DNA from 2 places in the Streptomyces sp. NPDC050842 genome. Region 2 is predicted to be linked to the other one. Evidence: predicted binding sites of a transcription regulator. Region 2 holds the regulator's gene; the other holds the start of a gene.

Region 1 (10,882 bases), on a different contig from region 2:
GCCACTCGATCACGGCGAGGTTGACCTGACTCGCCCGCTCGGCGTTCGGACCCGCGCCGTCGCCGGGCTCGCAGGAGTCCGAGAACAGCCAGTTCACGGCCGAGTTGAGGTACAGATCGGGGTGGGCGAGCCGGCCGCGTACCGCGTCCTGCCCGACGGCGGGCAGCGCGACGTCCCCGGGCAGGGCGGGTCCGCCCAGGCCGCTCACCCAGCGGACCGGCGCACCGGGCACCCCCTTGAGGCGCGCGCTCAGCGGGGCGAGAGCGGCCGAGATGTCGGGCAGCAGCCCCTCGTCCACCGCCGTCACGCACACCTGCGGCGAGCCGTCGTCGCAGACCTGCCGGGACAGGGCCGGGTCCGAGCGCCACGGGCCCTCGTCCGCCGGCAGCCGCAGGATCAGCGCCGCGGCGCCGACCGCGACCGCCAGCGGGACCAGGGCGAGCACCCGGAGGCGGGCCGGGCGCAGCCCGTACGCGAGGAGCGCGGCGAGCGCGAGCCCCGCTGTCCACGCCATCGACGCCGGACCGAACCACCACACCGGCCGGTCCCAGGAGAACTGGTGCTCGCCCGCCGGGCTCAGCCAGCGCGCGGGGCCCGTCGTGTAGGCGGCGAGCCCGAGGACGACGTACCCGACGATCCCGAGCAGCGGGGCCGTCAGCCGCCACGGGACGACCCGCCCGGCGAGATGGCCGAGCGCACCCAGGGCGGCGACGGCGACCGCGTCGGCGACGAGGAGTTCGACGTACGGGCGCCCCGCGGAGACGTACGGCCAGGTGGCGAGGAGGCAGACGGCGTCGGCGAGCAGCAGCCCGGCGGCCGGCCAGAACGCGGACGGGCCGACCGAGACCAGGAGGCGGCGCAGCGGGGAGCGGGGCACGGACTCCCACAGCTCCGTCGTCCCGCGCCGCCGGTCCCGGCCGCCCTGCCAGCAGCCCGCCGCGAGTGCGAGGGGCCCGCAGAGCAGTCCGGCGGCGATGTGCAGCAGATTGGTCGTATCGGCCCAACGGCCCTGCCATTCGGGCGCCTTGCCGTACATCGTCACCAGGACGGTGAGCGCGACCGCGGCACCGGCCCAGGGACCGAGGCCGCGCCGCAGCTCGGTTCGGAGCGGGGCGGGCGCCCGCACGGGCGCCGGCCGCTCCGAACGGGGCGGGGTGAGGGTCGCGGTCATCGAAGCGGCTCCTTCGGGAGGGCCGGGGCGGGCGAGGCGGCGGCCGGGGAGGCGCCGGCGTGTGGTCCGGGGGTGGGCCCCGCCATCAGGGAGGCGTGTGGTCCGGGGGTGGGCCCCGCCATCAGGGAGGCGCGCGGGCCGGGGGTGGGTGCCGAGGCAGTGGAAGCGTCCGCGTACGGGCCGGGTACGGGCCCCGTCATCGCTGAGGCGCTTGCGCGCGGGCCGGGGGTGGGCGCCTTGGTCGTGGATGCGTTCGCGTACGGGCGGGGCGCGGGCCCCGCCGTCGCCGAGGCGCTTGCGTACGGGCCGGGTGCACGCGCCGTCATCGCTGAGGCGCCTGTGCGTGGTCCGAAGACGGGTGGCGTGGTCATCGGAGCCGCTCCTTTACGCGCTGCCCGGTGCCGGGCGCGACGGGGCGCTCGCGGTGGGCGCGGAGGGCGGCCGTGTAGCCGCGCTCGATCGCGTTCGTCGTCGTGTCGCCGGGATCAGCCGACTCGCCGCCGAGCGCGGCGAGTTCGGCGGTCGAGCCGCGGAAGGCGAGTCGCCCCGCCTCGATCAGGGCGACCTCGGTGCACGCCGCGGCGACGTCCTCCACCAGGTGCGTGGAGACCACCACCGTCGCCTCCGTGCCGAGCTCGCGCAGCAGCGCGCGGAAGTCGACCCGCTGCTCCGGGTCGAGGCCGGCCGTCGGTTCGTCGAGCAGCAGCAGCTCCGGTTCGTTCACGACGGCCTGGGCGATGCCCGCACGCCGGACCATGCCGCCCGACAGCGTCTTCATCCGCGCGTCGATCCGGTCGGCGAGCCCGACGCGCTCGACGGCCCGCTCCACGGCGGCCGCGGCCCGGTCCGCCGGCACCTCCTTCAGCCAGGCCACGTACGCGACGAACTCCCGGACCGTGAACCCCGGGTAGTAGCCGAACTCCTGCGGCAGGTAGCCGAGCCGGCGCCGGATCGCGGTGCGTTCACCGTGGCTCCCGACGTCCCGGCCGAGGAGCTCCACCCGCCCGGAGGCAGGCGCGGCGACGGTCGCGAGGACCCGGATGAGGGAGGTCTTCCCGGCGCCGTTCGGGCCGAGCAGGCCGTGGACGCCGGGGGCGAAGGACAGGTCGAGCGCGTCGAGGGCGACGGTACGGCGGTGCCGGACGGTCAGTCCGGACACCGCGACCGTGGCGGGCTGGTTCACCGGGTCTCCAAGTGGTCGAAGGAGCGGCGCCGCAGCACGAGGAGGGCCGCGCAGGCGACTGCCGCGGCGGCCCAGCTCCCCTGTGCCACTGGGCCGGAGAAGTACAGGGCGAGTGCGTCGGCGCCGGCCGTCCCGGCGGCCCCCACGTCCGGCGGCCCGAGGAGCGGGCCCGTCACGGCGAGCAGCCACCCGCCGGCGAGGGTCGCGGCCGCCGCCCGGCAGCCGACGAACGAACCCAGCGCGAGGGTCGCCAGGGTCAGCGCGAGCCCCGGCAGCAGCCAGGCGGCCACCCCCGGGAAGCCGGCCACCGGCGGCAGCAGCGACCCGCCCAGGGTCAGCAGCGGCACACAGACGGCGAGCACGGCGGCGGTACGCGTGAGGAGCAGCCGCAGCCCGCCGGACGGGGTGGCGGCGGTGATCTCGTACAGGGGGTCGGCGTGGCGTCCGTACGAGACGGCGACCCCGCCGAGCGGCAGGACCGGGGAGAGGGCGAGCAGCATGGACCGCGCGCCCTGGAACCCGGCGCCGTAGGCCAGGGCGAAGGCGCCGCCCAGGACGAGCGCCACGGCCACGACCCAGGAGCCGCGCAGGGCCGGCCCGGCGGCCCACCAGAGCCGCGCCCCCCGCCCGAGGGGGCTCGCCGTGGCCGCCGGTGCGACGGCCGGCCGGTGTCCCACGGCCGTCAGGAGCTCCGCCCGTACGGCGGCCAGGGCGGGCCCCGCCGCTCCGGCGCGGACGGCGGCCGAGACGCGGCACGCGCAGGGGGAGCAGGACTCGACGTGCTTCTCCAGGGACCAGGCGTCCGTCTCGGGGGCCGAGCCCTCCGCGTACCGGAGGGCCAGCGCGTCGGTGACGTGCCAGTCGGAGGCGGGTCGGGGGGACGTCATGCGGTGCCTCCCAGGGGGTACGGGCCGGCGCCGAGGGCGGCGCGCAGTTCGCGGCGGGCACGCAGGGCGCGGGTCTTGACGGTGCCCTCGGGGATGCCGAGCAGCCGGGCGGTCTCGCGGGTCGTCAGACCGTCGACGACGGTCGCCCGCAGGACCTCGGCGAGCTCGGGCGAGATCCGGTCGAGGGCGGCGCCCACCTCCCCGTACTCCAGGCCCGCGAGCACGCGGTCCTCGGCGGAGGGCGCGGGGGCCGCGGGCTCCGGCGGCGCGGCCGCGACGACGGCCCGTTCGGTGCGTTCGGTACGGGCCCGGGCGCGCTGGGCGTCGACGAGCCGCCGGGCGGCGATCACCCAGAGCCAGCCGCCGGCCTCGCCCCGGCCGCGGTGGCCGCCGGCCGAGCGCCAGACCGTGACGAAGGTGTCCTGGAGGACCTCCCGTACGGTCTCCTCGTCCGGGCAGCGGCGGGCGAGGCGGGCGTGCAGCCAGCCCGCGTGCCGGTCGTAGAGGACGGCGAGCGCCTCGGTGTCCCCGCGGGCGACGGCACGCAGGAGCGCCGCGTCGTCGTCCTCGTCTCCCCCTGTGGGGCCTGCCCCTGAGGGGCGCAACAGTCTCACGCCCTCTCTATCGCGCACGGACCCCGGTTCGGTTCACGGCGGGCCCGACGCACTCACGGGCTGGTCGGCGGCCCGCCCTCCGGCAGGGCGGCGAAGACGCGCTGGAGGGCCGGCGGGCGTTCGCCGTCGCCCGAGACGACGAGGCGGTGGCGGTACGTGATGAAGTACTGGAACCCGTCGGCGATCGGGCTTCCGGTGGGCCGGTTCGGGACGTGCGCGTACGCCGGGTCCTCCAGGGCGGCCCGCAGTTCGGCGACCTCGGCGGGCGTCTGCTGCCCGGTCCGCGGCGGCTTCGTCCCGGAGCGGCTGGTCCAGCTGCCGTCGTAGTGGACGACGAGCTGATTGCGGACCCCGGCGAGGCCGCCGTTGACGACCACCTCGACGAGGACCTCACCGGGCTGGGGCTCGCCAGGGGGAGCGGTGGTGGTCGCGGTCGCGGTGGTGGTCGCGCTCGCGTCAGCCGTACGGGTCGGCTCGGCCGTAGGGGAGGTGCTCACCTCCGACGTAGGACCGCCCGACGCCGGTCCGCCCGGTGCCGGTGGCGTCTCCGGCCCGCAGGCGCTCGCGCCGCCGGCCAGGACCGCCGCCAGCAGCAGGGCCCCGCACCACTTCCCCCGTACACCTCGGCCTCGCACCATGGATCGAGCATGCCCCGTAGGAGGCGGCCCGCGCAGCCGGACGGTCAGGTTCCCGACCGGACGATCCCGGTGAGGGGCCCGCGGTAGCGCCAGTCGAGGGAGTCGTACAGTGCGAGGCCGTCCGTGGTCGCAGACAGGACGCCGGTCTCGGCACCGGCCTGCGCGGCGGCCGCCTCCAGGGTGCGCATGACGTTCGCGCCGAGGCCGCGCCGCCGGTGCGCGGGGTCCGTCTCGATCTGGTCGGCGACGGCGGTGGAGCCGGTCGGGGCGATCTGGCCGCGCGCGGCGAGGGTGCCGTCCGGGGCGAGGACGCGGACCCGGATGACCCCGTCCCGGACCTCGGTGGTCCGCGCGTACCCCTCGGGCGGCGCGGGGCGGGCCCCGGGGTCCAGCGGCTTGACCATCATGAAGCCCGGGTCGTCGGGGACCGTCCACCCCTCGGTGATCCACGGCGCCACCTCCTCCGGGGTCGCCATCACCTTGAGCCAGCTGTACGGCGCGGTGAGCCGCTCGCAGAGCGCCCCGACGGAGGCCGCGTCGGGGGCGGGCAGCACGTGGCGTACGACGTGCCGGGGCAGACCGACGTCGATCCGGTAGCCCCAGGGCTCGGCGACGGCGGGCGGCGTCTCCCGGGAGACGGTCCAGCCGGCCACCCAGGCAGAGGTAATAGCTCCCATATCCATGGAGGCATTACACCGGCAGCTCACGGTCCTGCGCGAGAGTGATCGCTCAGAGCGAACTGCTGTCGGGGAACATTCCTGGGCTCACGTGCATTGAGTCCGTACAGCTCAACTTGACTGCCGAAGGGGAGATCATGGCTTCTGCGTCTACGGCGTCCGCGCCGCTCACTCTGCCTGTGCTGCCGCTCGACGACGAGGTCGTGCTGCCCGGAATGGTGGTGCCGCTGGACCTGTCCGACAACGACGTACGGGCCGCCGTCGAGGCCGCCCAGGCCGCCGCCCGCCCCGGTGGCGGCAAACCGCGGGTGCTGCTCGTGCCCCGCGTCGACGGGACCTACGCCGGGACCGGTGTCCTCGGCACCGTCGAGCAGGTGGGGCGCCTGTCCGACGGCGACCCCGGCGCGCTGATCCGCGCCGTCGGCCGCGTACGCATCGGCGCCGGTACGACCGGACCCGGCGGCGCCCTGTGGGTCGAGGGCAGCGCCGTCGAGGAGACCCTGCCCGATCCGCTGCCCGGCTCCGTGACCGAGCTGGTCAGGGAGTACAAGGCGCTGGCCACCAGCTGGCTGAAGAAGCGCGGCGCCTGGCAGGTCGTCGACCGCGTCCAGCAGATCGACGGCGTCGGCGCCCTCGCCGACAACTCCGGCTACTCGCCCTTCCTCACCGTCGAGCAGAAGGTCGAGCTCCTGGAGACCGCCGACCCGGTCGCCCGCCTCAAGCTCGCCACCGCCCAGCTCCGCGAGCACCTCGCCGAGCAGGACGTCGCCGAGACCATCGCCAAGGACGTCCAGGAGGGCGTCGACAAGCAGCAGCGCGAGTTCCTCCTCCGCCGCCAGCTCGAAGCGGTCCGCAAGGAGCTCCGCGAGCTGGGCGACGGAACCGACTCGCCGGCCGACGAGTCCGACGACTACCGGGCCCGCGTCGAGGCCGCCGACCTGCCCGAGAAGGTCCGTGAGGCGGCCCTCAAGGAGGTCGACAAGCTGGAGCGGTCCAGCGACCAGTCCCCGGAGGGCTCCTGGATCCGCACCTGGCTCGACACCGTCCTCGAACTGCCCTGGAGCGAGCGCACCGAGGACCAGTACGACATCCAGGGCGCCCAGGCGATCCTCGACGCCGAGCACGCGGGCCTGGAGGACGTGAAGGAGCGGATCACCGAGTACCTCGCCGTGCGCAAGCGGCGGGCCGAGCGCGGCCTCGGCGTCGTCGGCGGCCGCCGCGGCGGAGCCGTCCTCGCCCTCGTCGGCCCGCCCGGCGTCGGCAAGACCTCGCTCGGCGAGTCCGTCGCCCACGCCATGGGCCGGAAGTTCGTCCGCGTCGCCCTCGGCGGCGTCCGCGACGAGGCCGAGATCCGCGGCCACCGGCGGACCTACGTCGGCGCCCTGCCCGGCCGGATCGTCCGGGCGATCAAGGAGGCCGGGTCCATGAACCCGGTGGTCCTGCTCGACGAGATCGACAAGGTCGGCTCCGACTTCCGCGGCGACCCGGCGGCCGCCCTCCTCGAAGTCCTCGACCCCGCGCAGAACCACACCTTCCGCGACCACTACCTGGAGGTCGAACTCGACCTCTCCGACGTCGTCTTCCTGGCCACGGCCAACGTGCTCGAAGCCATCCCGGAAGCCCTCCTCGACCGCATGGAGCTCGTCAGGCTCGACGGGTACACCGAGGACGAGAAGGTCGTCATCGCCCGCGACCACCTGCTCCCGCGCCAGCTGGAGCGGGCCGGCCTGGAGCCCGGCGAGGTCGTCCTGGAGGACGCCTCCCTGCGGAAGCTCGCCGGCGAGTACACCCGGGAGGCCGGCGTCCGCACCCTGGAGCGCGCCATCGCGCGACTGCTCCGGAAGGTCACGGCCCAGCACGAACTGGGCGACCGCGAGCTGCCGTTCACGGTCACCCCGGAGGACCTGCGGGACCTCATCGGCAGGCCCCACCACGTGCCGGAGTCGGCGCAGGACCCGGCGGAGCGCCGCACGGCGGTGCCGGGCGTCGCCACCGGGCTCGCGGTGACCGGCGCGGGCGGTGACGTCCTCTTCGTGGAGGCGTCCCTCGCCGACCCGGAGACCGGCGCCGCCGGGCTGACCCTCACCGGCCAGCTGGGCGACGTGATGAAGGAGTCCGCGCGGATCGCGCTCTCCTTCCTCCGCTCGCACGGCGCGGAGCTGGAGCTGCCCGTCACCGGACTCAAGGACCGGGGCGTGCACATCCACTTCCCGGCCGGCGCGGTCCCCAAGGACGGGCCGAGCGCGGGCGTCACGATGACGACCGCCCTCGCGTCCCTGCTGAGCGGCCGACAGGTCCGTACGGACGTGGCCATGACCGGCGAGGTGTCCCTCACCGGCCGGGTCCTCCCGATCGGCGGCGTGAAGCAGAAGCTGCTCGCGGCGCACCGGGCGGGCATCACGACGGTCGTGATCCCCAAGCGGAACGAGGCCGACCTGGACGACGTCCCGGCCGAGATCCTGGAGAAGCTGGAGGTCCACCCGGTGACCGACGTCCGGCAGGTCCTGGAGATCGCGCTGGCTCCGGCGGCGGTGCCGGTGGCCGTCGCCGCCTGACCGGGCCGAACTCCTCTGCGGCGAGCGGGGTGTCCTCATCGGGGGACACCCCGCTCCGGCGTGCGCGGATGTCGGGTACCCGGATGTCACCGGATGTCAGTCGAGGCTGGCATGCTCGTACGCATGAACGACGACGCCTTCTGGGCTCTCATCGACGAGTTGAGCCGCCGGCCCGGTGACCGGGACGAGCGGCTGGAGTGGCTGCGGGCGGAGCTGGTGCGGCGTCCGGAGAGCGAGTGCGTGGCGTTCCAGGTGCGCCTGGAGAAGGCATGCGAGAGAGCCGACACCCGCGCGGTGTGGACGGCGGCGAACCGCGTCGAGGGCGGCGGCTGCACGGACGACGGCTTCCACTACTTCACGCTCTGGCTGGTGGGGCAGGGGCGGAAGGTGTACGACTCGGTCGTCGCCGACCCGGACGCGCTGACGGACGTGCCGGGGATCCGGGCCCTCGTGGGCCGGCACCGTGACGAGTGGGACGACGCCGAGTGGCCCGAGTGGGAGGAGCTCGACTACGTCGCCCAGGACGCGTACGACGAGCTGACCGGCCAGGAGGACGACGAGGGGGACGAGTTCCTCGACGCGGTCGAGGAGGCCGAGGAGGAACTGGCCGACGAGGAACTGGCCGACGAGTCGGCGGAGGAGTGGGAAGAGGGCGGCGAGCACCGGGGTGCCCGGCCGGAGGGGGTGGCCCTGCCCCGGCTCACCGCCCTCTTCCCGCTCGGGGCGTCCGGCTCCTAGGAGGCGGACGGGTTCCGGCGCCGGCCCAGGAGCAGGGTGCCCCCGGCGAAGGCGGCGAGGGCGCCCGCGCCCGCGAGGGCGAGCGGCAGCGGCGAGGAGGGGGCGCCGGCGGTCTCGGCGGAGAGCGCCGGGGCCTGCTCGTCGCCGCCGTGGCCGGCGTGGCTGACGGTGGACAGGTCGGCGCCGGCCGCGATCTTCGCCTCGGTCGGGGCCTGGGCCTTCAGCTGGGTCTGCGCCGCCGCCGCACCGCCGAAGGTGACGTCCGAGCAGCTGTAGAAGGCCTCGGGGCTGTCGTTGCGCTGCCACACCTTGTAGACGATGTGGCGGCCGGTGCGGGCCGGCAGGGTGCCCGTGAAGTTGTAGTAGCCGTCCGTGGCGGTGCGGGTGGTGTTGTGGACGGCGACCGGGGTCGCGTCCAGGTCCGACCACTTCAGGGGCTGCGTCGGGTCGAAGCCCGCCTTGGTGATGTAGACCGTCATCGTGCCCGAGTGGGCCGCCGTCGCCCGGACCTTGAAGTCGAAGGAGCCCGCCGCGACCGCCGTCGCCGGCCAGTCGGTGCGCGCCCAGTCGAGCGCCCGGTACTTGGCGCGGTTCGCCGAGCAGAGCTTGCCGTCCGGGATGAGGGCCTGGTGCTGCCCATCGGCGTTGGCGATGTTGACCTCGTTCCAGTCGTACAGCGGCTGGGTGCCGGAGTCGGCGACGAGGTCCTTGCACACCTGCGACTTGGGCGTCTCGGGGCCCTCGGCGTAACAGGCCGCCACCCGGCTCACGGGGTTGAAGACGGCGCCGTGGGCGCCGGCCGTGGCGGGGGTGAGGCCGACGAGGGCGGCGGCGGACAGGGCGGAGGCGGCGACGGCCGAGGTGCGGCGGTACGAGGGCATGCGGGGGCTCTCTCTCGTGCGTGGGGGAGTACGGGACGAGCAACGCGCGCTGGGTACGCGGAAGTTGAATTCCGTGCGACCGCCGTAGAGCGTCGCATTGGTCCATACCAATGGGCAAGGGGGTGGGCGGAAAAAGCCGAAGCGGCCCCCGGGGTGCCGTGCACCCGGAGAGCCGCCGTGAAGCAGAGAGCGAGAGGTCAGCCGTTGGCGAGCGCCTGTACGCGCGAGAGGTCGCCGTTGAAGTGGTTGTGGTCGCCGACCGTGGGGCCGGAGGACGTGTACTGCCACATCGTGTAGTACTGCCAGCCGGCCGGGAGTTCACCCACGGTCGAGGCGTACCGCGCGATCCACAGCGGGTTGGTGGAGGCGAAGCCGCCGTAGTTGCCGGTGCACTGCTTCCACCAGCTCGTCGCCGTGTAGATGACGGCGTCCCGCCCGGTCCGGTACTTGTACCGGTTCACGAAGTCCTGGATCCAGGCGACCATCCCGGCCTGGGTCTTGCCGTAGCAGGTCGCGCCGTACGGGTTCCACTCGATGTCGAGGACGCCCGGCAGTGTCTTGCCGTCCTTCGACCAGCCGCCGCCGTTGTTGACGAAGTAGTCGGCCTGGGCGGCGCCGGTCGTCGTGTCCGGGGTGGCGAAGTGGTACGTGCCCCGGATCATGCCGATGTTGTACGAGCCGTTGTACTGCTGGGTGAAGTAGGTGTTCTTGTAGTACGTGCCTTCCGTCGCCTTGACGTAGGCCCACTTGACCCCGCTGTTCCACAGCGTGGACCAGGCGACGTTCCCCTGGTGCCCGGAGACGTCCACGCCTTCCGTCTGGACGGCCTGGACGGAGATGCCGCCGGGCGCGCCGTCGCGCCCGTCGTGCTTGAGGACCCCCATACCCATGGAGGCGGAGCCACGCGCGGGCACCTGCCGGGTACCCGGGTCCTGGGCGGCACCGGCGGAGCCGGCGAGGGGAAGGAGGAGGGCCAGCGCCGCGAGGGCGGCCCCGGCGAGGGTCGTTCCGGATCTGTGCACACGCATGCGTGCCTCCGAAAGGCGGTGGGGGACCGATGTCGACACATCCTGGTGTGGACATGTCACTGAGTCGAGAGAGACGCTACGCACGTAGACCCGCCTGGCGGAAGGGGGCCCGGATACCGCCGTTGGTCTACTCCTGCGAAATACTGAAGGAGCTGCGGCGATCGCCGTGACGGGAAGAAACTTTCAGCGGCCGGAAAACCGCCGGGGAGCCGCAAGAGGCCGCCGGGAAGCCGCCGGAGAACGTGTGGGAGGTGCTGACGTGCACGGAAGCGGTACGGGAAGTGACGGCCGGGCCGTCCCGCCCGCCGGGGTGGACCCGGAATTCCTCGCGCTCGAACGGGAGCTGGCGGTCTTCCTGCGCCGCGCCCGCGCCCAGTCCGGCGAGATGGCCCGCGAGGTCCACCCCGAGCTGGAGCCCGCCGCCTACGGACTCTTCGTGCGCCTCGACGACGCCGGCCCCCAGCGGGCCACCGAACTCGCCGCGTACTTCGGCGTCGGCAAGGCGACCAT
Region 2 (10,882 bases):
TGGCACAGCGGATGGGCTGCGGGGCACCCCGCGGGCGGCGGAGACAGCGGTAAGCACGGACGTCCTCGTCCTGCTCGCGTGCCACGACGATCGGTTCTCCGAAGAGGGTGACCTTCAGCGCGTCGCCACGGTGGGGGATGGCCGTGGCGAGGTCGACGAAGTGCCAGCCGGAGCGATAGGCCGAGGCCATCTCCCGGCGGAACCTGGGGTCATCGGGAACGTTCATGCGCCCGTCTAGCTCCAGCCGGGATCCTGTGCGGGGGCCACGCTCCAGCCCGGGTCACCGAGGAGCGCGGGGGCCGCGTGCCAGCCCGGGTCGAGCGGAGCGGCCTGCACCTCGGCCGGCGCCGTGTGCCAGCCGGGGTCCTGGGTCACTCCCACGGCGCCCAATGCGGCCCCCGCGATGAAGGCGACTCCGGCCACCGTGCGTATGAGCTTCTTCATCATCACCGAGCAACCTCACTTGAAGGCAACGTCTCTTTTCCAACCCCCGCGAGTAAGACGATGGCTTACTCTCTGCACCTGCACCACCAAACCCAGGCATCATGTTCCTGAGATGCAGGAGCCTGGGGGTGTACATATGCGGAAACAAGCGGACGAAAGCGGTCACCCGCATTCGTATGCCGAGCTCTGCAAAGCCGGCTCCGAGCTGTACGCGGCCGCCTTGCGGACCGGGCGAATACCCCGGTCAGAGACCCTTGAGGCCCCCTGCCTCCTCGATCTCTCCCTGCTCCACCCCGACCCGGACGACGCCCGATGGCTCCGTCCGGTTCCCCCCTCGGCCGCCCTCGCCCAGCTCCTCCAGCCGATCGAACGGGAAATACTCGACCGTCGCCGGCGCACCGTCGCCCTTTCGGACGCTTTCGAGCCGTTCATGGCCATCAGCGCCCACGACTCCCCCACCACGCACGCCATCACCGTGCTGGAGGGCATCGACCGCATCAACTCGACCCTCGACCGCGTCGTCGCCAACTGCCGCCACGAACTGCTCACCGTCCAGCCCGGCGGCGGGCGCCCCGCGCAGGCCCTCAGCGAAGCCCTCGACCGCGTCTCGCCCCTCCTCGGCCGCGGCATCAGCATGCGCACGCTCTACCAGCACACGGCCCGCCACACCGAGCTCACCCTGACCTACCTGGAGCACGTCGGCCCCGAGGTCCAGGTGCGCACGCTGGAAGAGATCATCGACCGGCTGATCATCGTCGACCGCGAGGTCGCCTTCGTCCCGGCCCGCAGCGACCGCCAGGTCGCCCTGGAGCTGCGCCACCCCGGCCTGGTCGCCTATCTCGGCGGCGTCTTCGACCAGTTCTGGCATCTCGCGGTGCCGATCCGGGAGGAGATCCCGTACGACATCAAGACCGACGGCATCGGCGGCGTCCAGCGGTCCATCGCGAAGCTCCTCGTCGAGGGACACGTCGACGAGGCCATCGCCCGGCGCCTCGGCATGAACGTCCGCACCTGCCGCGCCCACATCGCCAAACTCGCCACTGCCCTCGGCAGCGGCAGCCGGGCCCAGCTCGGCTATCTCATCGCCCAGTCCGGCATCCTCGAACGGGACAACTGACCAGCGTGTACGTACAGATCGACCTCGACGGACCCGCGGGGACGCTCCGGGTCTCCGGCCACGGGCTGCCCACCGTGGAGCTCGTACGGGCCCCCGGGACCGACCCCGACGCCCACACCCCCATCGGGACCCGCAAGCGCGCCCTGCTCGCGCTCACCGTCGACGGGGAACCTGCCGTCATCCGGCCCGCGCGCGGGCGGCTCCTGCGGCGCTCCTACCGCGTGGACGTCCGGACCGGCGGCGTCCGCTACCGGCTCGTGCCCTGCGGGTACGTGGACAGCCGCCTCACCCGCGACGGGCGCCGGATCGGCACCTTCACCTCCTCGGGCGACGGCAAGGTCATCGACGAGTGGGACGGCGACCCCACCCCTCACGACCTCGCCGTCGGCGCCGCCCTCGCCGCCGCGTTCGGCACCGGCGCCTCGCCCTGGTGGGAGACCCTCGGCGACATCGTGGGCGAGCTGATCCCCTAGGAATCCTTCCGACACATACGGCGAGGCCCCCTCCACCGTCGTGGAGGGGGCCTCGCCATACGTGCTGTGCGGGGCTATTCGCCGCGCTTGGGACGCCAGACCACCAGCGCGCTCGCCTGCTGCACGTCCTGGTACGGCACCAGGTCGCGCCGGTACGAGGCGTGCACCTGGGCCTCGCGCTGCCGCATCGCCGCCGCCGCGCCGTCGACCGCGGCCGACAGCTCGGCGATCCGGCTCTGCAGCGCCGCGACCTGGTTCTCCAGCTCGATGATGCGCTTGATGCCCGCGAGGTTGATGCCCTCGTCCTGCGACAGCTGCTGCACCTGACGGAGCAGCTCGATGTCCCGGGCCGAGTAGCGCCGCCCGCGGCCCGCCGTGCGGTCCGGGGAGACCAGGCCGAGACGGTCGTACTGCCGCAGGGTCTGCGGGTGCAGACCGGAGAGCTGGGCCGCCACCGAGATGACGTACACCGGCGACTCGTCGGTCAGTTCGTACGGATTGCGTCGGCGCCCGTCCACGGGGTCACGCTCCCTTCGCGGCCTGGAACAGCTCCGCCCGGGGGTCCTCGGAGGCCGTGGCCTCGCGGAAGGTCTCCAGGGCCTCACGTGCCTTGTCGTCCAGCTCCTGCGGCACCGCGACCTCCACCGTGACGAGCAGGTCGCCGCGGGTGCCGTCCTTGCGGACCGCACCCTTGCCACGGGCGCGCATGGTCCGGCCGTTCGGAGTGCCCGCGGGCAGCTTGAGCGTGACCGCGGGGCCGCCGAGCGTCGGGACCTTGATCTCGCCGCCGAGGGCCGCCTCCGTGAAGGAGACCGGCACCGTGACGGTGAGGTTGTCGTCCTTGCGGCCGAAGACCGCGTGGTCGTCGACGTGCACGACGACGTACAGGTCGCCGTTCTGCCCGCCGCGCTCGCCCGGGGCACCCTTGCCGCGCAGCCGGATCCGCTGCCCGTCGGCGACACCCGCCGGGATGCGGACCTGCATGGTGCGGGAGGACTTGGCCCGCCCGCTGCCCTTGCAGACCTCGCAGGGGTTCTCGGCGATGAGGCCGCGGCCCTTGCAGTCCACGCACGGATCGGTGAGCGAGAAGCCGCCGCCGCTGCCGCGCGAGACCTGCCCGGTGCCGACGCAGGTCGGGCACACGCGAGGCGTGCCGTTCTTGTCGCCGGTGCCCGAACACGCCGTGCACGGCTGCTGGCTGGACATCCGCAGCGGTACGGTCGCGCCCTCGACGGCCTCGATGAAGCTGAGCGTCACCTCGGACTCGATGTCCTGGCCGCGGCGCGGCTGGGTACGCGTACCCGCCCCCGCCCCACGGTTGAACAGGCCGCCGAAGACGTCCCCGATGCCGCCACCGCCGCCGAAGCCGCCGGCTCCGCCGGGGCCGCCGCCCTGGCCACCTCCGAAGAGGTCGCCCAGGTCGAAGTTGAACGAGCCGCCGCCCGGGCCGCCGGCCCGGAAGCCGCCGTTCCCGAAGAGGGCGCGCGCCTCGTCGTACTCCTTGCGCTTCTTGGGATCACCGAGGATGTCGTTCGCCTCGGAGATCTCCTTGAAGCGCGACTCGGCGCGCGCGTCACCCTTGTTGGCGTCCGGATGGTTCTCGCGGGCGAGCTTCCGGTACGCCTTCTTGATCTCGGCCTCGGTGGCGTCCTTGGGGACGCCGAGAACCTTGTAGTAGTCCTTCTCGACGAAGTCCTTCGTGCTCATCGACGTCCCTCCTTCCGGACGATCGTTGCGTCACCCCTCTTCGGGGGCACCGCTCTCCTCGTCGGCCTTCTCTTCCTTGGTGCCGGACGTGGCACCGGGCGTGGCGCCCGGCTGGGGCTCGGCCACCGCGACCCGCGCGGGCCTGATGGTCCGCTCGCCGATCCGGTACCCCGGCTGCAGGATCGCCACGCAGGTCGTCTCGGTGACGTCCGGCGCGTACGAGTGCATCAGGGCCTCGTGGATCGTCGGGTCGAAGGGCTCGCCCTCCTTGCCGAACTGCTGCAGACCCATCTTGGCGACGACGGTCTCCAGCGATTCGGCCACCGACTTGAACCCGCCCAGGAGCTCACCGTGCTCGCGGGCCCGGCCGACGTCGTCGAGCACGGGCAGGAGCTCGGACAGGAGGGTCGCGACGGCGATCTCCTTGACCGTGATCCGGTCCCGCTCCACGCGGCGGCGGTAGTTCTGGTATTCGGCCTGGAGCCGCTGGAGGTCCGCGGTGCGCTCGTCGAGCGCGGAGCGCACCTGGTCCAGCTGGGCCGTGAGGCCCGCGGTACCGGCGGCCGACTTCTGGCTGCTTGCGTCCCCGGCCGGGGCCGCCTTCTCCTCCGTGGAGAAGTCGGCGGCCTCGGCGGCGTCGTCAGGGGTGGCGCCGGAGGGGACGTCGGACTCCTCGAAGCCCGGGGTCTCCTCGGTCACGCCTGACCGCCCTTCTTGGGCTCGTCGTCGATGATCTCGGCGTCGACGACGTCGTCGTCCGCCTGTGCCTGACCGGCACCGGCGTCGCCGCCCGCGGCCTGCGCGCCCTGCGCGTCGGCGTAGAGGGCCTGGCCGAGCTTCTGGGAGACGGCCGCGACCTTCTCGGTGGCGGTGCGGATCTCGGCGGTGTCCTCGCCCTTGAGCTTGTCCTTCAGCTCGACGAGCGCGGCCTCGACCTCGGCCTTGACGTCACCGGGGACCTTGTCCTCGTTGTCCTTGAGGAACTTCTCCGTCTGGTAGACGAGCTGCTCGCCCTGGTTGCGGGACTCGGCGGCCTCGCGGCGACGGTGGTCCTCGTCCGCGTACTGCTCGGCCTCCTGGCGCATCCGGTCGACCTCGTCCTTCGGCAGCGAGGAGCCGCCGGTGACGGTCATCTTCTGCTCCTTGCCCGTGCCCAGGTCCTTCGCGGTCACGTGCATGATGCCGTTGGCGTCGATGTCGAAGGCGACCTCGATCTGCGGGACGCCTCGCGGCGCCGGCGGCAGACCGGTCAGCTCGAACATGCCGAGCTTCTTGTTGTACGCCGCGATCTCGCGCTCGCCCTGGTAGACCTGGATCTGCACGGACGGCTGGTTGTCCTCGGCCGTCGTGAAGATCTCGGACCGCTTGGTCGGGATCGTGGTGTTGCGCTCGATGAGCTTCGTCATGATCCCTCCCTTGGTCTCGATGCCGAGGGACAGCGGGGTCACGTCGAGGAGCAGGACGTCCTTGACCTCACCCTTGAGGACACCGGCCTGGAGCGCGGCGCCGATGGCGACGACCTCGTCCGGGTTGACGCCCTTGTTGGCGTCCTGACCGCCGGTCAGCTCCTTGACGAGCTCGGCGACGGCCGGCATACGGGTGGAGCCACCGACGAGAACGACGTGGTCGATCTCGCGGAGCTCGATGCCCGCGTCCTTGATGACGTTGTGGAACGGCACCTTGCAGCGGTCGAGCAGGTCCGAGGTGAGCTGCTGGAACTGGGCGCGCGTGAGCTTCTCGTCCAGGTGCAGCGGGCCCTCGGCGGACGCCGTGATGTAGGGCAGGTTGATCGAGGTCTCCGTGGAGGAGGACAGCTCGATCTTCGCCTTCTCGGCGGCCTCGCGCAGACGCTGGAGCGCCATCTTGTCCTTGGCGAGGTCCACGCCGTGGCCGTTCTGGAACTGCGTCACCAGGTAGTCGACGACGCGCTGGTCCCAGTCGTCACCACCGAGGTGGTTGTCACCGTTGGTGGCCTTCACCTCGACGACGCCGTCGCCGATCTCCAGGAGGGACACGTCGAAGGTGCCGCCACCGAGGTCGAAGACGAGGATCGTCTGGTCGTCCTTGTCGAGGCCGTAGGCCAGGGCGGCCGCGGTCGGCTCGTTGACGATGCGCAGGACGTTGAGGCCCGCGATCTCACCGGCCTCCTTGGTGGCCTGGCGCTCGGAGTCGTTGAAGTACGCCGGGACGGTGATGACCGCGTCGACGACCTTCTCGCCCAGGTACGCCTCGGCGTCACGCTTGAGCTTCTGCAGGATGAAGGCGCTCATCTGCTGCGGGTTGAAGTTCTTGCCGTCGATCTCGATCTTCCAGTCGGTGCCCATGTGGCGCTTGACCGACCGGATGGTCCTGTCGACGTTGGTGACGGCCTGACGCTTGGCCACCTCGCCGACGAGCACCTCGCCGTTCTTCGCGAAGGCGACGACGGACGGCGTGGTCCTGGCGCCCTCGGCGTTGGTGATGACGGTGGGCTCGCCGCCTTCCAGAACGCTGACGACGGAGTTAGTCGTGCCCAGGTCGATGCCGACCGCACGTGCCATTTCAATTCCTCCAGCTGACGTACTTGAGTGGATCTGACTCAAGGATGCACGAGACCCCGCGGTGCGTCAACAGACCTGAGTGGAGGGGGCTCAATTCTTCGCCCTTTATCTCGCTCATACGCGGCGGGGCGCGCGTCGATCCCGGACCGGACGGGGTGACGCGTGAGAGAGTCCGATTGCCCCTTGCCGGGCAAAGCAGGCATATCCCACGAATATCCCATGATTCTCACGCGGTCCCTCGGAAGGGTGTGGGGAATGACGGCCAAGCGCGCCTTCGACGTCCTGGGCGGACTCGCCCTCCTGGTCGTGCTCTTCCCGGTCCTAGCCGCCGTCGCCCTCTCGGTCGCGCTCGGCGGGACGACACCCGGCCGCGGTGTCCTGCGGCGCCGGACGGTGGCCGGTCTGGGCGGCAGCACCTTCACGATGCTGACCTTCCGCACGAAGAGCCCGCTGGCCGCGCTGCCCCTGCTCCTGCACGTCGTCGCGGGCCGGATGTCGCTGGTCGGACCGTGTCCGCTGGCCCCGTCCCACCGCGAGTGCGCGGGCGAGGGCCGGCGCCGGCTCTCCGTACGCCCCGGACTCACCGGACCGTGGCAGATCAGCGGTCGCTCGGAGCTACCGTGGGAGGAACGCGAACTGCTCGATCTCCACTATGTGGACCACCACTGGCTCGGGATGGACCTGACGATCCTGGCGCGTACGCTTCCAGCAGTCCGCAGGCGTCGCGCGGCAAGGTTTGCCTGAGCGACACAGATCACCGTGAGTGCCGCTACAGCGCGGGGCCGTGACCCGGTAATCTCAGCACGGACTCAATAAGTTACCGCTTAGTAGGCCCGCGAGTAGTAGGCACGCGAGGCCCGCCCGAGGAGCCCCTCATGCAACTCGCCGCGATCGTCGTGTCGATCGTCATCACGGTGGTGGCCGTCGCGCTGTTCGGCCGTGCCACCGTGCAGATCTACCGCTTCGTACGCCTCGGCCAGCCGGTCCCCGCGGGCACGCGCACCGGCGACCCCACACAGCGCACCATCACGCTGGTCAAGGAATTCCTCGGCCACACCCGGATGAACCGCTGGGGCATCGTCGGCGTGGCGCACTGGTTCGTCGCGGTGGGCTTCTTCTCGCTGCTCCTGACGATCGTCAACGCCTTCGGCCAGCTGTTCCAGGCCGACTGGCTGATCCCGATCATCGGTGACTGGCTGCCGTACGAGATCTTCACCGAGTTCCTCGGTCTGATGACCGTCCTCGGCATCGCGACCCTCATCGTGATCCGGCAGCTCAGCAAGCCGACCAGGGCGGGCCGCAAGTCCCGCTTCACCGGCTCCAAGACGGGCCAGGCCTACTTCGTCGAGGCCGTCATCCTGATCGTCGGCGTCTGCATCATGACGCTGCGCGCCCTCGAAGGCGTCCAGCACCACGTGACGAGCTGGGAGCCCGGCTTCTTCGCCTCGTACCCGCTGATCGCGCTGCTCGACGGCCTGAGCCTGAGCACCATCCAGTACCTCACCTACTTCTTCGCGGCGCTCAAGATCGTCACGTCCTTCACCTGGATGATCACGGTCTCGCTCAACACGAACATGGGTGTCGCCTGGCACCGCTTCCTCGGCTTCCCGAACATCTGGTTCAAGCGAAACGCAGATGGGGGGTCGGCTCTGGGTGCCCTCCAGCCCATGACCTCCGCCGGCAAGGAGATCGACTGGGAGGACCCGGCCGAGGACGCCGTCTTCGGTGTCTCCCAGGTCGAGCAGTTCTCCTGGAAGGGCATCCTCGACTTCTCCACCTGCACCGAGTGCGGCCGCTGCCAGTCGCAGTGCCCCGCCTGGAACACCGGCAAGCCGCTCTCCCCGAAGCTCCTCATCATGTCGCTGCGCGACCACGCGCACGCCAAGGCCCCGTACCTGCTCGCAGGCGGCGGCAAGGACATGGAGGGCAACGAGAAGGCGACGCCGGAGCAGCTCAAGGACGTCCCCGCGTCGGCGATCGCTGAGGCCGAGCGCCCCCTCATCGGCACCGCCGAGGAGAACGGCGTCATCGACCCGGACGTCCTGTGGTCCTGCACCACCTGCGGCGCCTGCGTCGAGCAGTGCCCGGTCGACATCGAGCACATCGACCACATCGTCGACATGCGCCGCTACCAGGTGATGATCGAGTCCGCGTTCCCGTCCGAGGCGGGCACGATGCTCAAGAACCTGGAGAAGAAGGGCAACCCCTGGGGTCTCGCCAAGAAGGCGCGCGTCGAGTGGACCAAGGAGGTCGACTTCGAGGTCCCGATCGTCGGCAAGGACGTCGAGGACCTCTCGGAGTACGACTACCTGTACTGGGTCGGCTGCGCGGGCGCCCTGGAGGACCGGGCCAAGAAGACCACGAAGGCCTTCGCCGAGCTGCTGAACATCGCGGGCGTCAAGTTCGCGATCATGGGCGGCGACGAGAAGTGCACCGGTGACTCCCCCCGTCGCCTGGGCAACGAGCCGCTGTTCCAGCAGCTCGCGCAGGAGAACGTCGCGATGCTGAACATGGCGTTCGGCGAAGACGATGAAGACCCGTCGACCCGGAAGCCGAAGTCGGCCAAGCGGATCGTCTCGACCTGCCCGCACTGCTTCAACACCATCGCCAACGAGTACCCGCAGCTCGGCGGCGACTACGAGGTCATCCACCACACCCAGCTGCTCCAGCACCTCATCGACGAGGGCAAGCTGATCCCGGTGACCCCGGTCGACGGCCTCATCACCTACCACGACCCCTGCTACCTGGGCCGTCACAACAAGGTCTACACGCCGCCGCGCGAGATCATGTCCGCCGTCCCCGGCCTGCGCCAGCAGGAGATGCACCGCCACAAGGAGCGCGGCTTCTGCTGCGGCGCCGGTGGTGCCCGGATGTGGATGGAGGAGCGGATCGGCAAGCGCATCAACACCGAGCGCGTCGACGAGGCCCTGTCCCTGAACCCGGACATCGTCTCCACCGCCTGCCCGTTCTGCCTCGTCATGCTGACGGACTCCGTCAACGGCAAGAAGAACGAGGGCAAGGCGAAGGAGAACCTCCAGGTCGTGGACGTGGCCCAGCTGCTCCTCGACTCGGTGAAGACCCCGGCGGAGCCGGAGCCGGAGTCCGCGCCGGAGCCCGAGCCGGAGCCTGCGCAGTAGGCAGTAGTCACGTACGTACGAGAAGGACGGCCGTCCCGCGGAGATGCGGGGCGGCCGTCCTTCTCGTGTCCTCGCCTCAGGCGGTCTGCTTCTTCGGGGCGGTCTTCCTCGGGGCGGTCTCCAGCCAGGAGGTCACCGTGCCGTCCGGCTGGTCGGCGGCGAACGAGGCCGCCATTGAGGTGATACGTCGGATGTGTAACGACCTCCGCGCGTCTGGCCACCGGCCAGGTCACGGCCCGCCCGCCCCTGAGACTTCCCTTAGGGGATGTCACAGCTCAGTGGCAAGGACCGGCCGGACGCGCGCCCCCACAGCCCGAGCGGGTACGTTCAAGGGCGTGGCTGGATTCAGGAACGGACGCGGCCGGGACAACCGCCCCCCGCAGCAACAGCAGCAGCAACCGCAGCAGGCGCCCTACGGGTACAACGCGGCCCCGCCGCCGTACCCGCAGCAGCAGTGGCCCCCGCAGAGCGGCCAGTACGGCGGTCAGTACGGCGGTCAGCAGGGCCCCCAGGGCGGCGGCCAGTACGGCGGCCCCCAGGGGCAGCCGCAGCAGCAGCCCTACGGCGAGCCCGAGTACTTCGGGGACTCGTACGGGCAGCAGCAGCCGCCCGGACAGCAGGCGCACGCCGGCACGGCGAACAACCCGGGCCACACGCAGATGTTCAGCGTCGACGACCCGTACGGCGACGGCGGCGGCTACCAGGCCGCGCCGCCCGTCCCCACCGGCCCCCGTCTCCCCTGGAAGCCCCTCCTGAGCGGCATCGTGCTGCGCCCGGCGGACACCTTCCTCCGGATGCGGGACCACGCCGTCTGGGGCCCGGCGCTGATCGTCACCTTCCTCTACGGGCTGCTCGCGATCTTCGGCTTCGACAAGGCGCGCGACGAGGCGATCAACGCGACCCTGTCGACGGCGATCCCGTACGTCCTGATGACCGCCCTCGGCTTCGTCGTCGGCGGACTGATCCTCGGCGCGGTCACGCACACGCTCGCCCGCCAGCTCGGCGGCGACGGCTCGTGGCAGCCGACCGTGGGCCTGTCGATGCTGATCATGTCGATCACGGACACGCCCCGGCTCGTCTTCGCGCTCTTCCTGGGCGGCGAGAACGGCTTCGTGCAGGTCGTCGGCTGGCTGACCTGGCTGGCGCTCGGCGCCCTGCTCACCATGATGGTGAGCCGCTCGCACGACCTGCCGTGGCCGAAGGCCCTGGGCGCGTCGGCGATCCAGCTGGTGGCGCTGCTGAGCCTGACCAAGCTGGGCATGCTGTAGCGGCGTAGCACGTACACACGTACGGACATGGAGAAGCCCCTCATCGCACGGCGGTGGGGGGCTTCTCCGTACGTCCGCTCCGCACGTCCGCTCCGTACGTCCGCTCAGCGGCTCCGGCCGCCGATGCGCCACCACTCCTTGCGATCCGGCGGGTCCGCCGGGTCCGCCGGGTCCACGGCCCCCTCGGCCCAGTACT

Evidence for each region. Region 2 encodes HspR, which represses chaperone genes until heat shock. Its sites were predicted from a motif close to TTGAGNNNNNNNNNCTCAA; they were not measured.
Region 1: lon (endopeptidase La) is a predicted target of HspR. The motif match lies at 5,267-5,285, and genes of this name have one in related genera.

Annotation. Positions count from the first base shown of each region.
Region 1 is NZ_JBITGA010000004.1:464,766-475,647, reverse strand. It holds gene ACIBG6_RS15215 (hypothetical protein) at 1-1,171, opposite strand, end outside; gene ACIBG6_RS15210 (ATP-binding cassette domain-containing protein) at 1,539-2,354, opposite strand; gene ACIBG6_RS15205 (zf-HC2 domain-containing protein) at 2,351-3,241, opposite strand; gene ACIBG6_RS15200 (RNA polymerase sigma factor) at 3,238-3,855, opposite strand; gene ACIBG6_RS15195 (hypothetical protein) at 3,909-4,493, opposite strand; gene ACIBG6_RS15190 (GNAT family N-acetyltransferase) at 4,538-5,176, opposite strand; gene lon (endopeptidase La) at 5,308-7,725, shown strand; gene ACIBG6_RS15180 (DUF4240 domain-containing protein) at 7,849-8,463, shown strand; gene ACIBG6_RS15175 (lytic polysaccharide monooxygenase) at 8,460-9,344, opposite strand; gene ACIBG6_RS15170 (lysozyme) at 9,542-10,372, opposite strand; gene ACIBG6_RS15165 (MarR family transcriptional regulator) at 10,632-10,882, shown strand, end outside.
Region 2 is NZ_JBITGA010000005.1:491,044-501,925, reverse strand. It holds gene ACIBG6_RS19350 (hypothetical protein) at 1-226, opposite strand, end outside; gene ACIBG6_RS19345 (hypothetical protein) at 235-447, opposite strand; gene ACIBG6_RS19340 (helix-turn-helix transcriptional regulator) at 581-1,561, shown strand; gene ACIBG6_RS19335 (hypothetical protein) at 1,567-2,034, shown strand; gene ACIBG6_RS19330 (heat shock protein transcriptional repressor HspR) at 2,109-2,552, opposite strand; gene dnaJ (molecular chaperone DnaJ) at 2,557-3,741, opposite strand; gene grpE (nucleotide exchange factor GrpE) at 3,772-4,440, opposite strand; gene dnaK (molecular chaperone DnaK) at 4,437-6,281, opposite strand; gene ACIBG6_RS19310 (sugar transferase) at 6,537-7,025, shown strand; gene ACIBG6_RS19305 ((Fe-S)-binding protein) at 7,157-9,418, shown strand; gene ACIBG6_RS19300 (Yip1 family protein) at 9,754-10,686, shown strand; gene ACIBG6_RS19295 (response regulator) at 10,791-10,882, opposite strand, start outside.